Regions from separate parts of the Streptomyces sp. NPDC042201 genome, predicted to be linked through region 2. Evidence: riboswitches for the same ligand, from Rfam matches in the RefSeq annotation. Region 2 holds a riboswitch; each other region holds the start of a gene.
What was found. Region 2 has a riboswitch for cobalamin ahead of ACZ6MZ_RS32885 (cobalamin biosynthesis protein). Riboswitches for the same ligand answer to the same signal wherever they lie in the genome.

Region 1 (3,280 bases), on a different contig from region 2:
TGGCGAAGGACTGGCGGTATATCGCCGCGCCGTCCTTCTCGTAGTCGAACACTGTGGACACTGTGGTCTCGCTCATCTCGTCACTGGGGTGGTGCGTGCCGTCGTGGGTTTCCGAGCCGTCGCGACCGCTTCGGCGAGTTCTGGTCCTGTGGTGGCCCTGAGGAGATGTCCCCGCACCGAGATGTCGTAGCCGCCCTCGCCGGTCGCGACGACATCCACCCAGTTGCCCTGTGGATGGCCGCAGCGGCGGGCGCAGCCCGACCAGTAGACAGGCAGGTCACCGGGGTTGGTGGCGGGCAGGTCACCGGGGCGGGCTGCGGGCGGTCCACCGGGGCGGGTGGCCGTTACGGTTCCGGCCGCGTCCGCCCGTACATCCGTGAGTGCCTTCGCGCACCCGGGCCGACCGGTGCAGGCGCCGACGCCGTGCCAGGGGGAGTGGGGGTCCGTGATCAGCCCGGCGGTACGGAGGCGGTCCAGGAGGTCGTGGGCGGTGGCGGGGTCCAGGCCCGGCAGGATCACTCCGCGCCAGGGGGTCACCCGCAGGGTGCGGTCGTTCGTCCCGCGCTCGCCTGCCGACAGCAGCAGCCGCCACTGCGCGACGCTCAGCCGTCCCAGTGGGGCGTACACGGACAGCGCCACGGTCCCGTCGGGGGAGTGGACCAGCCCCGGGACGGGCGGCCCGGCTTCCGGCCGCGCCGCGTCCGCCTCGTACTCGGCGCCGTACTCGGCCTCGGGCTCCGCCCCGTACGCCGCCCCGGGCTCCGTCGTGTACCCCGCCCGGTACTCGGCCCCGTACCCCGCCCCGTACCCCGCTCCGTACTCGGCCACCGGCTCCGTCGCGATCCCGGCCGTCGCCAGCCCCGTGGTCACCGCCGCGTCCAGCCCATGGCCCGCGGGCAACTCCCGTACCCGCCAGGCGCCCGAGCCGCTTGCCGCCGCCACCGTGAGGAAGGTCTCCGCCGCCAGCAGAGCGGCGCGCGGGGCGTCGGCTGCGGAGACCCGCAGTCCTGACCCGTTCGCCCCGGTATGCAACACCGCTGATCCGTCCGGCTGTGCGAGCAACGTCACATCCGCGCCCAGGGCGGCCACATCACCGCGGCCGTCGTCCAGCGCGAACAGAAACCGCCCCGAGAGCGCCGTAGCGGCCTCGCTCGCGCACAGCAGCGCGTCCAGCTCCCGGGCCCACAACCGCACGTCCGCGCGGGGGATTCCGTCCAGTCCCGACAGGGGCGAAGCGACGACGTTCCGTACCCGCTCGTGCCGTTCCGAGGGCAGCAGGCCGGCCTCGTACAGCAGCTCCGCCAGCTCCCCGCCGCAGCTCTCCCCCAGCCCCCGCAGCTGGACGTTGCCCCGCGAGGTGATGTCCAGCCGGCCGTCGCCCAGCTGCTCGGCCGCCGTCGCCAGCGCCTCCGCCTGACGGTACGTCAGAAGCCCGGCGGGCAGCCGCAGTCGTGCCAGCCGGCCGTCGTCGGCGGCGTGCAGCCGGAGCGCTCCTGGGCAGGCGTCACCGCGCTCCCGGACGGGAGCTTCGTCCCGGTTCACGGGTGTTGGCGAGGTAGGCGGCATGGCGGCGAGCATACCCACGTACCCCCGCGCCCTCCCCGCCCGTTCCGGCCCCCGCCCGGCCGTCGGCTCCGGCCTCCGTTCAGCCTCCGTCCGGCCTCGGTCCCAGCTCCGGCCAGCTGTCGGCTCCAGCCTCCGTCCGCCGTTCTCCGGTTGTTCGCCCGGCCCCCGCCCGGTTGTTCACCCCGCCCCCGTCCGGCCGTTCGTCCAGGCGCCCTCCCCGCCGTGACCTGCAGCACTTACTATGCAGACGACGGGTCTTCAGGCCCGTCACCGCCATAGACGGCGTCAGGGGAGGAAGCCCGGTGAGAATCCGGCGCGGTCCCGCCACTGTGAGCCCGGCAGCAGCCGGGTGAGCCAGGAACTCCCGCCGTCTTCCTACCGCCCGGGGCGCGGACCCCGAGGAAGGCGAGACGCCGCATGATCCTGCTCCTGTCGACGTCCGACACCGATCTGCTCAGCGCCCGTGCGGCGGGCGGCCCGGTCCCGTACCGGTTCGCCAACCCCGCCCGGCTCGCGCTCGACGAGCTGCCCGCGCTGCTGGAGGGCGCCGACCTCGTCGTCGTACGACTCCTCGGCGGGCTGCGCGCCTGGCAGGACGGGATCGACCAGCTCCTCGCCGCCGACCGCCCCCTGGTGGTCCTCACCGGCGAACAGGCCCCTGACGCCCAGCTGATGGAAGCCTCCACGGTCCCCATCGGCATCGCCGCCGAGGCGCACGCCTATCTCGCCCACGGCGGTCCCGCCAACCTGGAACAGCTCGCGCGGTTCCTCTCCGACACCGTCCTGCTGACCGGCCACGGCTTCGAACCGCCCGCCGCCGCGCCCACCTGGGGACCGCTCCTACGCGCCCCCCGCCCGTTGGCGGGCGGCGGCCCGCTGATCGCGGTGCTCTATTACCGCGCCCATCACATGAGCGGCAACACCGCCTTCGTCGACGACCTGTGCTCCGCGATCGAGACGGCCGGCGGCCGGGCCCTGCCGCTGTACGTGGCCTCCCTGCGCGCCCCCGAGCCCGAGCTGCTCGACGCGCTGCGCGCCGCCGACGCCCTCGTGACCACCGTGCTCGCCGCGGGCGGCACGAAGCCTGCCGAGGCCTCGGCGGGCGGAGACGACGAGTCCTGGGACGCGGGCGCCCTCGCCGCCCTCGGCGTACCGATTCTCCAGGCCCTGTGCCTGACCGGATCGCGCAGCGCCTGGGAGGAGAGCGACGAAGGTCTGTCGCCGCTGGACGCCGCGGGGCAGGTCGCCGTGCCGGAGTTCGACGGCCGGCTCATCACCGTCCCGTTCTCCTTCAAGGAGATCGACGAGGACGGTCTTCCGGCGTACGTCGCCGACCCCGAGCGGGCCTCGCGCGTCGCCGGGATCGCCGTACGGCACGCCCGTCTGCGCCATATCCCGAACCCGGAGAAGCGCCTCGCGCTGGTGCTGTCCGCGTACCCGACCAAGCACTCCCGGATCGGCAACGCCGTCGGTCTGGACACCCCGGCCAGCGCCGTCGCCCTGCTGCGCCGGCTCCGTACCGAGGGCTACGACTTCGGTACGGAAGAGGTCCCTGGCCTGGCGTCCGGCGACGGCGACGAGCTGATCTACGCGCTGATCGAGGCCGGCGGCCATGACCAGGAGTGGCTGACCGAGGAGCAGCTGGCCCGCAATCCGGTCCGTATCCCCGCTGCCGACTACCGCCGGTGGTACGGGCAACTCCCCGCCGCGCTGC
Region 2 (3,280 bases):
GCTCCTCCAGGCACTCCAGGACGGTCCCGAGCAGGGCTGCCCGCCCGCCGCCGTACAGGGCTCCCCCGGGGGACGATGGTCCGCCGGGCTCTCCGAAGAACCCCTTGGCGCTCAGCTCGCCCACCGGCCGCCCCAGCAGCACCACTTGGCTGCTGCGGTCGCTGCCCGGCTTCAGCAGGACGGGATTCATCAGTGCGGACGGCTCGACCCGGGCCGCCTGGGCCTGCATCGCCTGCGCCCGCCCGATCTCCGCGCCCTCGCGCGTCACGAACGAGTTCAGGGACATGTTCTGCCCCTTGAAGGGCGCGACCTTCACCCCCCGGCGTACGAGCCACCGGCAGATGCCCGCGGTGACGACGCTCTTCCCCGCGTCCGAGGTCGTTCCGGCTATCAGCAGCCCGCCGCCGCGCCCGCCCCGACTCATCGGCGTCCCTTTCCCGAAGCTGTCCGCCGCAGGGCGCCGCAGCCGAACCGGCCGGCCACACAGGCCGCCAGGGCGAGCGCGCTCACCCGGCGCGACAGGCGCACGGCCCGCTCGATGTCCGCGACCTCGACGGGCCGCCCCTCGCCGTTCAGCACGGGCCGGTGCTCGACGCGTCCGCCGTACGTGAGCGTCCCGCCGAGCCGTACGCCCAGCGCGCCGGCGAACGACGCCTCCACCGGGCCCGCGTTGGGGCTCGGATGGCGGCGGGCGTCGTCGCGCAGCGCCCGCACGGCCCCCCGGGGATCGCCGCCGGCCAGCACGGCCAGCGCGGCGGTCAGCCGGGCGCCGGGCCAGCCGGCCACATCGTCGAGACGGGCCGAGGCCCAGCCGAACCGGCGGTACACGGCGGACTTGTGACCCACCATCGCGTCCAGGGTGTTCACGGCACGGAAGCCCACGAGCCCGGGCACCCCCGCGACCGCTCCCCACACCAGCGCGCCCACGACGGCGTCGGAGGTGTTCTCGGCGACGGACTCCACGACGGCCCGGGCGATCTGCTGTCCGTCCAGGGCCTGCGGGTCACGTCCGCACAGATGCGGCAGCCGCTCCCTGGCCCGTTCGATGTCCCCGGCGGCGAGCGCGCCGCCGATGGCCCGCGCCTCCCGCCCCAGCGAGGTGCCGCCGACAACGGCCCAGGTGGCGGCGGCTGTCAGGGCCACAGAGGCGGCGCGACGGTGCCGTACGCCCCGGGCGGCGAGCGCCGCGGCCCCGACGGCGCCACCGGCGCACACCACGGTGTGCAGCGCGCCCCATCCGCGGTGGTCACGCCAGAGCGTCCGCTCGACGGCCCCCGCGGTCCTGCCGAACGCGGCGACCGGGTGGCCCCGTCGGGGATCGCCGAACAGCCGGTCGCACAGGAGGCCGGCGGTGGCGCCGTACGCGAAGACCCGCTCGGCGGCTGAACCGCGGCCAGGCATGGCGAAATGTCCTCACTCAGGGTCCGCGCCCCGGCTCGACGAAATGCGGCGGCGAGAGTTCCTGGCTCCTGGGGACGAGATTCCCAGTGACAGTGGCGGGACCGCGCCGGATTCGCACCGGCTTCCTCTTCTGCCTCCGTATATGGCCCCGGCAGTCCACCACGCTGCGCAAACACCCGTCAACTCATCCCTGACCTGCGACGGGACGGAGTGCCCAGCCCCACGCGACGCGTGTTCCCCACCGGCCACAAGGAACCGGCCCCGGCGCACACGAAGTGCGCCGGGGCCAGCCATAGTCGAACTGCCGTAGTCGAACGGTGTCGTAGTCGAACTGTGCTCAGGGGTCAGGCGACGATCAGATAGATGCCGTACGCCACGGCCGCCGCGCACAGCGCGAAGCAGGCGTAGGCGCCCGTGCGGGCCAGTGCCACCGAGCCGTTGGCGCCCTGAGTGGCGGCGGACTCCTGCTTGGCGAGACCCACGATGCCCAGGGTGAACAGGCCCACGAGTCCGATCGTGGCCACGAGGCTGACGCCGAAGACGGAGCCGAGGGCTGCCCAGTCGATGTTCATGCGGTCCTTTTCCTTGCGGTCTGGTCGGCGGGGGAGCCGTTACACCGTGGCGGTTCGCGCCGGCTCGCCGGCGGGGCCCGTGGGGGCCGGGATGGTGGTCGAGAGGTCCTGCGCGGCCGCGGCGGCGGCCGTGGGCGGCGGGGTGACGGCCGCGATGGCGGTGGTCACCACACCCGCGGGCTCGGCGTCCGTGGCGGGGCCGGCCTCGCCGCCGGTCTCGATGACGTTCGTGTGGTCGACCGGCCGGCGGCGCGAGGCGAGCCAGATCGCACCGGACAGCACGACGAGCAGGACGGCGACGACCGTGACGCCCCAGGCGCCCTGACCGGTCAGGAACTCGGCGCCGGCGGCGACCAGGCCCGCGGCGGGCAGCGTCAGGCCCCAGGCGATGAACATCCGGGTGGCGGTGGACCAGCGGACCACGCCGCCCTTGCGGCCGAGGCCCGCGCCCATCACGGCGCCGGAGCAGGACTGCGTCGTGGAGAGGGAGAAGCCCAGGTGGGAGGAGGCCAGGATGACGGTCGCGGCGCTGGTCTGGGCGGCGAAGCCCTGCTGCGGCTTGAGGTCGGTGAGGCCGGTGCCCATGGTGCGGATGATGCGCCAGCCGCCGAGGTACGTGCCGAGCGCGATGGCCGCGCCGGCGGAGACGATGACCCACAGCGGAGGGTTGGAGCCCGGCGCGAGGACACCGCCGGTCACCAGCGCGAGGGTGATGACACCCATGGTCTTCTGCGCGTCGTTGGTGCCGTGGGCGAGGGAGACGAGACCCGCAGAGGCGATCTGGCCGGCCCGGTAGCCCTTGGCGGTGGCCTTCTCGTCCGTGCGGCGGCCGATCCGGTACGTCAGCCGGGTGGCGAGCAGGGCCGCGAGGCCGGCGACGAGGGGGGCGGCGAGCGCGGGAATCAGGACCTTGGTGACGACGACGCCGCCGTTGACCCCGGAGGCGCCGACGGACATCAGGGTGGCGCCGATCAGGCCGCCGAAGAGTGCGTGGGAGGAGCTCGACGGGAGGCCGAGCAGCCAGGTGAACAGATTCCACAGGATGGCGCCGACGAGCGCCGCGAAGATCACTTCTGTCTGGATGCCCTGTTCGTTGATGAGCCCGCCGGAGATCGTCTTGGCGACCTCGACGGACAGGAACGCGCCGACGAGATTCAGCACGGCGGACATGGCCACCGCGATCTTGGGTTTCAGGGCGCCGGTCGAGATGGTCGTCGCCATCGCGTTGGCGGTGTCGTGGAAACCGTTCGTGAAATCGAACACGAGCGCCGTCACGATGACAATCGCGAGCAGCAGGGTGAGGTGTT
Region 3 (3,280 bases), on a different contig from region 2:
GCGACGGTGCGCTCGGCGTACGGCTGGTCCCGGCGGGCGTCCGCGGCGGTCACGGCCGCGGAGCGGGCCCGTACCGCGGGATCACGCGTGATCGCCGAGGAGGCCCGGGAGGCCAGATCGGCGCGGTTCGCCGAGAGCCGGGCCGCGATCGGTCCTGTGCCCCCGGCGAGACCGCGCGCGAGCGTGACGACCTCGTCGGTCTTCTGGCGGGCGAAGGCCAGCCACCGCGCGAGCTGAGGATCGAGCTCCCGCTCGGCCGCCGTGTCCAGTGGGACATGCAGCAGGGAGCAGGATGCCGACACATCGACCCGGTCGGCGAGACCGAGCAGCGTGGCCAGAGTGGTCAGCGAGGCCGCGAGATCGTTGATCCACACATTGCGGCCGTCCACCACCCCGGCGACGAGCCGCTTGCCGGGCAGACCGCCGACCGCCGCGAGGTCGCGGAGATTGGCGGCGGCGGGACCGGTGAAGTCCAGGGCGAGACCCTCGACGGGGGCCTTGGCCAGCACGGGAAGCGCCTCGCCGAGCCGGTCGAAGTACGACGCCACCAGCAGCCGGGGCCGGTCGGTGAGCGCCCCGAGCTCGCGGTAGGCGCGCGCGGTCGCGTTCAGCTCGGCGGGCGTACGGTCCTGGACCAGCGCGGGTTCGTCGAGCTGCACCCACTCGGCGCCGGCGGCCCTGAGATCGGCCAGCACCTCCGCGTACACCGGGAGCAGCCGGTCGAGCAGGGTCAGCGGCTCGAAGCCGACGGCCACACCCGGCGCGGGCTTGGCGAGCAGCAGATATGTGACGGGACCGACCAGCACGGGCCGGGCGGTGTGGCCGAGCGCCACGGCCTCGCGCAACTCGCCGACCTGCTTGGCCGAGTCGGCGCGGAAGACGGTGTCGGGGCCCAGCTCGGGGACGAGATAGTGGTAGTTGGTGTCGAACCACTTGGTCATCTCCAGCGGCGCGACATCCTGCGCGCCGCGCGCCATGGCGAAGTAGCCGTCGAGCGCGTCCGCCTCGACGGCGGCCCGGTGCCTGGCGGGGACGGCGCCGACCATGACGCTGGTGTCGAGCACATGGTCGTAGTACGAGAAGTCACCCGTGGGCACTTCACCGAGACCGGCACCGGCCAGCTGCCGCCAGTTGTCGCGGCGCAGCCCCTGGGCGGTCTCCCGCAGGGCTTCCGCGGTGACCCGGCCCTTCCAGTAGCCCTCGATGGCCTTCTTCAGTTCACGGTCGGGGCCCTGGCGCGGGTAGCCATGGACGGTGGACCGGGACGCCGCGGCTGCGGACTTGGGTGTCACGGGACTCTCCTTCGCGAGTCGTGCGGGAACGATCCCGGGTCGACCCGTGGGAAGCGAAGGAACGGAAGCCGGGGCGAAGCACACCGCGTCGCGCGCATGCCCGCCCGAGAACCGCCGACCCGCCCACGAGGTCACCGAGATCTCCGTGTGCGGTGCTCGCACACGGGCAGTGGCAGGTCTTCGGACTCATGGGCACGCCTCGTGGCCGTGACCGTACGTATCCGTACGGGTACGAAGCTCCTACTGGCCGTCGCTTCCCGGACGCGGTGCGTCCAGTGCGTATGACGGCGGTCGTTCCCACTCACCGCTGCGGGGCAGTCCCGGATTCCCACCGGGTTCCCTCTTACGACGCGTCTGCCTGGCGGGCAGGGCGAACCAGCTGCGTCCCCAGCGTAGACGAGTTGTTCCGAAGTAGCGTCGTCCGCCCGGAGGGCGGGCCCGGCGGTGTCCGGTGCGTGCGGTCGCAAGGCGCCGAGGTGCCCTCGTAGCGGAGCTACTAGGGCATTTCGGCAACGCCGCGTGCGTGCGTGCTGGGCGCCGCCGGGCAGACGGGACTTCGGAATGACTCGTCTAGAGCCACGGAGGGGGCGGGGACCAGCTAGATCCATGGAACGGACGTGTCCGATACTGGGGCGCATGCGTCGGATCACGGAAGGAACCAGCGAGAGCATGGGCCAGGACGGACCGGTACTGACCGGCAGGGCGGGCCGCACGGCCCACATCACGCTGAACCGCCCCCGCGCCCTCAACGCCCTCACCCACCCCATGGTGCTGACGATGTCCGCGGCCCTGGCGGAGTGGGAGCGGGACGAGAGCGTCGCCGCGGTGATCATCTCCGGGGCGGGTGAACGCGGGCTGTGCGCGGGCGGTGACATCCGCGCGATCCACGAGGACGCGCGCACCGGCGGCGGGGACGCCTCGACCGCCTTCTGGCGCGACGAGTACCGGCTCAACGCCCGTATCGCCCGCTACCCCAAGCCGTATGTCGCCCTGATGGACGGCATCGTGATGGGCGGCGGAGTCGGCGTCTCGGCGCACGGCAGCGTACGGATCGTCACCGAGCGCTCGGCCGTCGCCATGCCGGAGACCGGCATCGGCCTGGTCCCCGATGTGGGCGGTACCTATCTGCTGTCCCGCGCGCCCGGCGAGCTGGGAACGCATCTCGCGCTCACGGGAAGGGCGGTGGGCGCGGCGGACGCGCTGCTGTGCGGGCTCGCCGACCACTTCGTCCCCTCGGACCGGCTCGACGACCTGCGCGCCGCGCTCGCCGACGCGGACGTACGGGAGACGGTGCGCCGGTACGCGGGCTCCGCGCCGGAGGGCCAACTCGCCGCGGACCGGGGCTGGATCGACGCCTGTTACGCGGCCGATTCGGTGGAGGAGATCGTCGACCGGCTGCTCGGCGACGGCCGGCCGGCGTCGAAGGAGGCCGCGGAAACGATCCTGACCCGGTCACCCACCGCCCTCAAGGCCACCCTCGCCGCGCTGCGCCTGGCCCGCGGACTGACCACGCTGGAGCAGGTGCTCGACCAGGAGTACCGCGCCTCGTGCGCCGCGCTCACCACCCCTGACCTGCTGGAGGGCATCCGTGCCCAGGTCATCGACAAGGACCGCACGCCGCGCTGGTCGCCGAAGGAGCTGGCGCAGGTCACGGACGCGGAGGTGGAGCGGTTCTCCGCCCGGCCGCCCGGCGGTGACCTCGGGCTCGGCGCGGGCTGACGCGGACTCAGCGGCCGCCGAGGCGGTGGCGCTTGCGCCAGGCGAGCACCGCCGCGCCCAGACCGGTGAGGACGATGAAGCTCATCGCGAGCAGGAACGCCGGCGAGGTCGGGGACGACGCCTGGCTGCCCGCGACCACATAGGCACCGGTGTTGGGGATCGAACCGATCCCCGTCGCCAGCAGGAACGGCGTCCACCCCATGCGGGAGACGGCGGCGCAGTAGTTGGCCGCCGCGAACGGCACGCCGGGGAAGAGCCTGACCGCCAGC
Region 4 (3,280 bases), on a different contig from region 2:
TGCTGATCGCCTTCGGCGTGCTCGCCGCGTACACCTACTCGTCCGGGCTGCGGGCGCCCGCGCTGATCGCGTTCGTCAAGGACACCCTGATCTACATCGTGATCGTCGTGGCGATCATCTACATCCCGATCAAACTGGGCGGCTTCGACGACATCTTCGCCAAGGCGGGTGACGCGTTCGCGCAGCCCAATCCGGCGACCGGCCAGCCGCGGGGCGCGCTCGCGCCGGGCGAGGCCGGGCAGTGGGGCTATGCCACGCTGGCGCTCGGTTCCGCGCTGGCGCTCTTCATGTATCCGCACTCCATCACGGCGACGCTCTCCAGCCGTAGCCGCGAGGTGATCCGGCGCAACACCACGATACTGCCGCTCTACTCGCTGATGCTGGGGCTGCTGGCGCTGCTCGGATTCATGGCCATCGCCGCCGGGATCAAGGTGGACAACGGGCAGCTGGCGATTCCGCAGCTCTTCGAGACCATGTTCCCCGACTGGTTCGCGGGGGTGGCCTTCGCGGCCATCGGTATCGGCGCGCTGGTGCCCGCCGCGATCATGTCGATCGCCGCGGCGAACCTCTTCACCCGCAACATCTACAAGGACTTCATCAAGCCGGACGCGACTCCGGCGCAGGAGACCAAGGTGTCGAAGCTGGTCTCGCTGCTGGTGAAGGTGGGTGCGCTGGCCTTCGTCCTGTCCATGGACAAGACGGTCGCGATCAACTTCCAGCTGCTGGGCGGCATCTGGATCCTCCAGACGATGCCGGCGCTGGTGGGCGGTCTGTTCACCCGGTGGTTCCACCGCTGGGCGCTGCTCATCGGCTGGGGCGCCGGCATGCTGTACGGCACGGCCGCGGCGTACGGCGTCGCCAGCCCGACGCAGGCACACTTCGGCGGCTCGTCCAAGGAGATCCCGGGGCTCGGTGAGATCGGCTACATCGGCCTCACCGCGTTCGTGCTCAATGTGGTGATCACCGTGGTGCTGACCTTTGTGCTGCGGGCGGCCAAGGCGCCGGACGGCATCGACGAGACCAGCCCGTCCGACTACACGGCCGACGCCGGTGACCCGGGCGTCAAGGTGGAGCTGCCCGCGGCCACATCGGGAGACCCCGTGCACTGACCCTGACCCGGGCCACGTAGCCGCCCACGGGCCGCCGAGTCCTCCCCCGCGCTGCACGGGCGAGGAACCCGGCGGCCCGTTGTCGTACCCAAGGCGCACAATCGGCTCATGGATTTCACGATCAGAGTGGCCGAGCCCGGGGAGTACGCGCGGCTCGGGGAGATCACCGCGCGGGGGTATCTGGACGACGGCCTCCTGGACTTCGGCGAGGACGACCCGTATCTGCTCACCCTGCGGGACGTGGCGGCCCGGGCGGCCGAGGCGGAGGTGCTGGCCGCCGTGGACGCCGACGGGACGCTGCTCGGCGGGGTGACCTTTGTCGCGGCAGGCGGGCCGTGGGCCGATGTGGCGCGCGCGGGCGAGACCGAGTTCCGGATGCTGGCGGTCGACCGGGCGGCCCGGGGCCGGGGCGTCGGAGAGGCTCTCGTCCGCGCCTGTGTGGCGCGCTCACGGGACATGGAGGGCTGTATACGGATCGTGCTGTCGACCCAGGACAGAATGCTCCAGGCCCACCGGATCTATGAGCGCCTGGGCTTCGCCAGGACCCCGGAACGGGACTGGGAGCCCTTCCCCGGGCTCTCCCTGCTCACCTACGCCCTGGACCTCAACGTACCTCCGGCCACCGGCCGCTGACCGCCGCCGACACAACATCTGGGGGGTGACGCGCCGTCCTCACCCCACATGTATGCTCGTCCTCGCTGTCAACGCAGGGGAATCCGGTGCGAATCCGGAACTGTCCCGCAACGGTGTGCTGTGGTGCGCTTTGTCGTACCCGCGAGTCCGAACACCTGCCGACGGCACGTCCGGTTCGACCGAGCCGGACGCCGAGACGTCCGGGCCTCGAGGCTGGGCCGGTGGACGCCGTACACAGTGCTGCCCGGCTGCGGGCCGTACGGCTGTGCGCGCCCCCGCTCCCCTCCCGACGGCCCAGAGCCGAGCGAGGGAGAGCACCACGTGACCATCGCGCCAGCCGATCCGGCTTCAGGCATCTCCGAGGTCCCCGCGCAGGTGGCCGACGGACCCGGGACCGCGTTGCTGCGGACCCTGACGGACCTGACCGCCGATCTGCCCGACACGGACCCCGGCAGAGTCGCCGCCGCCACGCTGCGGGGCCGTAACGCCCGGTCCGACGAGGCCGAGCTGCGCGAGCTCGCCACCGAGGCGGCCGCGGGGCTGATCTCCGAGGACCCCGCCTACTCCCGGCTCGCCGCCCGGCTGCTGACCCGCACCATCGCCGACGAGGCGGCGGGGCAGGGCGCGGTGTCGTTCTCCGCGTCGGTCGCCGTCGGCCACCGCGAGGGCCTGATCGCGGACCGTACGGCCGCTTTCGTGACGCTGCACGCGGACCGCCTCGACAGCCTGATCGACCCGGCCGGCGACGACCGCTTCGGCTACTTCGGGCTGCGGACGCTCTACAGCCGCTATCTGCTCAGGCACCCGATCACCCGCCAGGTGGTCGAGACCCCGCAGCACTTCATGCTGCGCGTCGCCTCCGGCCTCGCCGAGGACGCCGAGCCCGGCTCGGCCGCGGCCGCCCACGCGCTGGACGAGGTCGCCGCGCTGTACCGGCTGATGAGCCGGCTGGACTATCTGCCGTCCTCGCCGACGCTCTTCAACTCCGGTACGCGCCATCCGCAGATGTCCTCCTGCTATCTGCTGGACTCGCCGCTGGACGAGCTGGACTCGATCTACGACCGGTACCACCAGGTGGCCCGGCTCTCCAAGCACGCGGGCGGCATCGGTCTCTCGTACTCCCGTATCCGCTCGCGCGGTTCGCTGATCCGCGGCACCAACGGGCACTCCAACGGCATCGTCCCCTTCCTGCGGACCCTCGACTCCTCGGTGGCGGCGGTCAACCAGGGCGGCCGGCGCAAGGGCGCGGCCTGTGTCTACCTGGAGACCTGGCACGCGGACCTGGAGGAGTTCCTGGAGCTGCGGGACAACACCGGTGAGGACGCCAGGCGTACGCACAATCTGAATCTGGCGCACTGGATCCCGGACGAGTTCATGCGCCGGGTCGAGACGGACGGCGTCTGGTCGCTGTTCTCGCCGTCCGATGTGCCGGAGCTGGTCGACCTGTGGGGCGACGCGTTCGACGCGGCGTACCGCGCGGCGGAGGCGGCGGGCCTGGCCCGCAGGACCCTCCCGGCCCGGGAGCTGTACGGCAGGAT

Region 1: another riboswitch for cobalamin. It lies ahead of cobN (cobaltochelatase subunit CobN); the one in region 2 lies ahead of ACZ6MZ_RS32885 (cobalamin biosynthesis protein).
Region 3: another riboswitch for cobalamin. It lies ahead of metE (5-methyltetrahydropteroyltriglutamate--homocysteine S-methyltransferase); the one in region 2 lies ahead of ACZ6MZ_RS32885 (cobalamin biosynthesis protein).
Region 4: another riboswitch for cobalamin. It lies ahead of ACZ6MZ_RS04995 (ribonucleoside-diphosphate reductase subunit alpha); the one in region 2 lies ahead of ACZ6MZ_RS32885 (cobalamin biosynthesis protein).

What each region holds. Positions count from the first base shown of each region.
Region 1 covers NZ_JBVJDS010000017.1:71,227-74,506, reverse strand. Annotated here, with positions in the region: gene ACZ6MZ_RS31230 (precorrin-8X methylmutase) at 1-52, opposite strand, end outside; gene cobG (precorrin-3B synthase) at 73-1,578, opposite strand; cobalamin riboswitch at 1,801-1,949, shown strand; gene cobN (cobaltochelatase subunit CobN) at 1,984-3,280, shown strand, end outside.
Region 2 covers NZ_JBVJDS010000020.1:56,854-60,133, forward strand. Annotated here, with positions in the region: gene ACZ6MZ_RS32880 (cobyric acid synthase) at 1-424, opposite strand, end outside; gene ACZ6MZ_RS32885 (cobalamin biosynthesis protein) at 421-1,401, opposite strand; cobalamin riboswitch at 1,435-1,577, opposite strand; gene ACZ6MZ_RS32890 (hypothetical protein) at 1,746-1,973, opposite strand; gene ACZ6MZ_RS32895 (inorganic phosphate transporter) at 2,013-3,280, opposite strand, start outside.
Region 3 covers NZ_JBVJDS010000013.1:104,066-107,345, forward strand. Annotated here, with positions in the region: gene metE (5-methyltetrahydropteroyltriglutamate--homocysteine S-methyltransferase) at 1-1,292, opposite strand, end outside; cobalamin riboswitch at 1,463-1,670, opposite strand; gene ACZ6MZ_RS28100 (enoyl-CoA hydratase/isomerase family protein) at 1,929-3,011, shown strand; gene ACZ6MZ_RS28105 (TVP38/TMEM64 family protein) at 3,019-3,280, opposite strand, start outside.
Region 4 covers NZ_JBVJDS010000002.1:242,353-245,632, reverse strand. Annotated here, with positions in the region: gene mctP (monocarboxylate uptake permease MctP) at 1-1,109, shown strand, start outside; gene ACZ6MZ_RS05000 (GNAT family N-acetyltransferase) at 1,218-1,742, shown strand; cobalamin riboswitch at 1,789-1,919, shown strand; gene ACZ6MZ_RS04995 (ribonucleoside-diphosphate reductase subunit alpha) at 2,064-3,280, shown strand, end outside.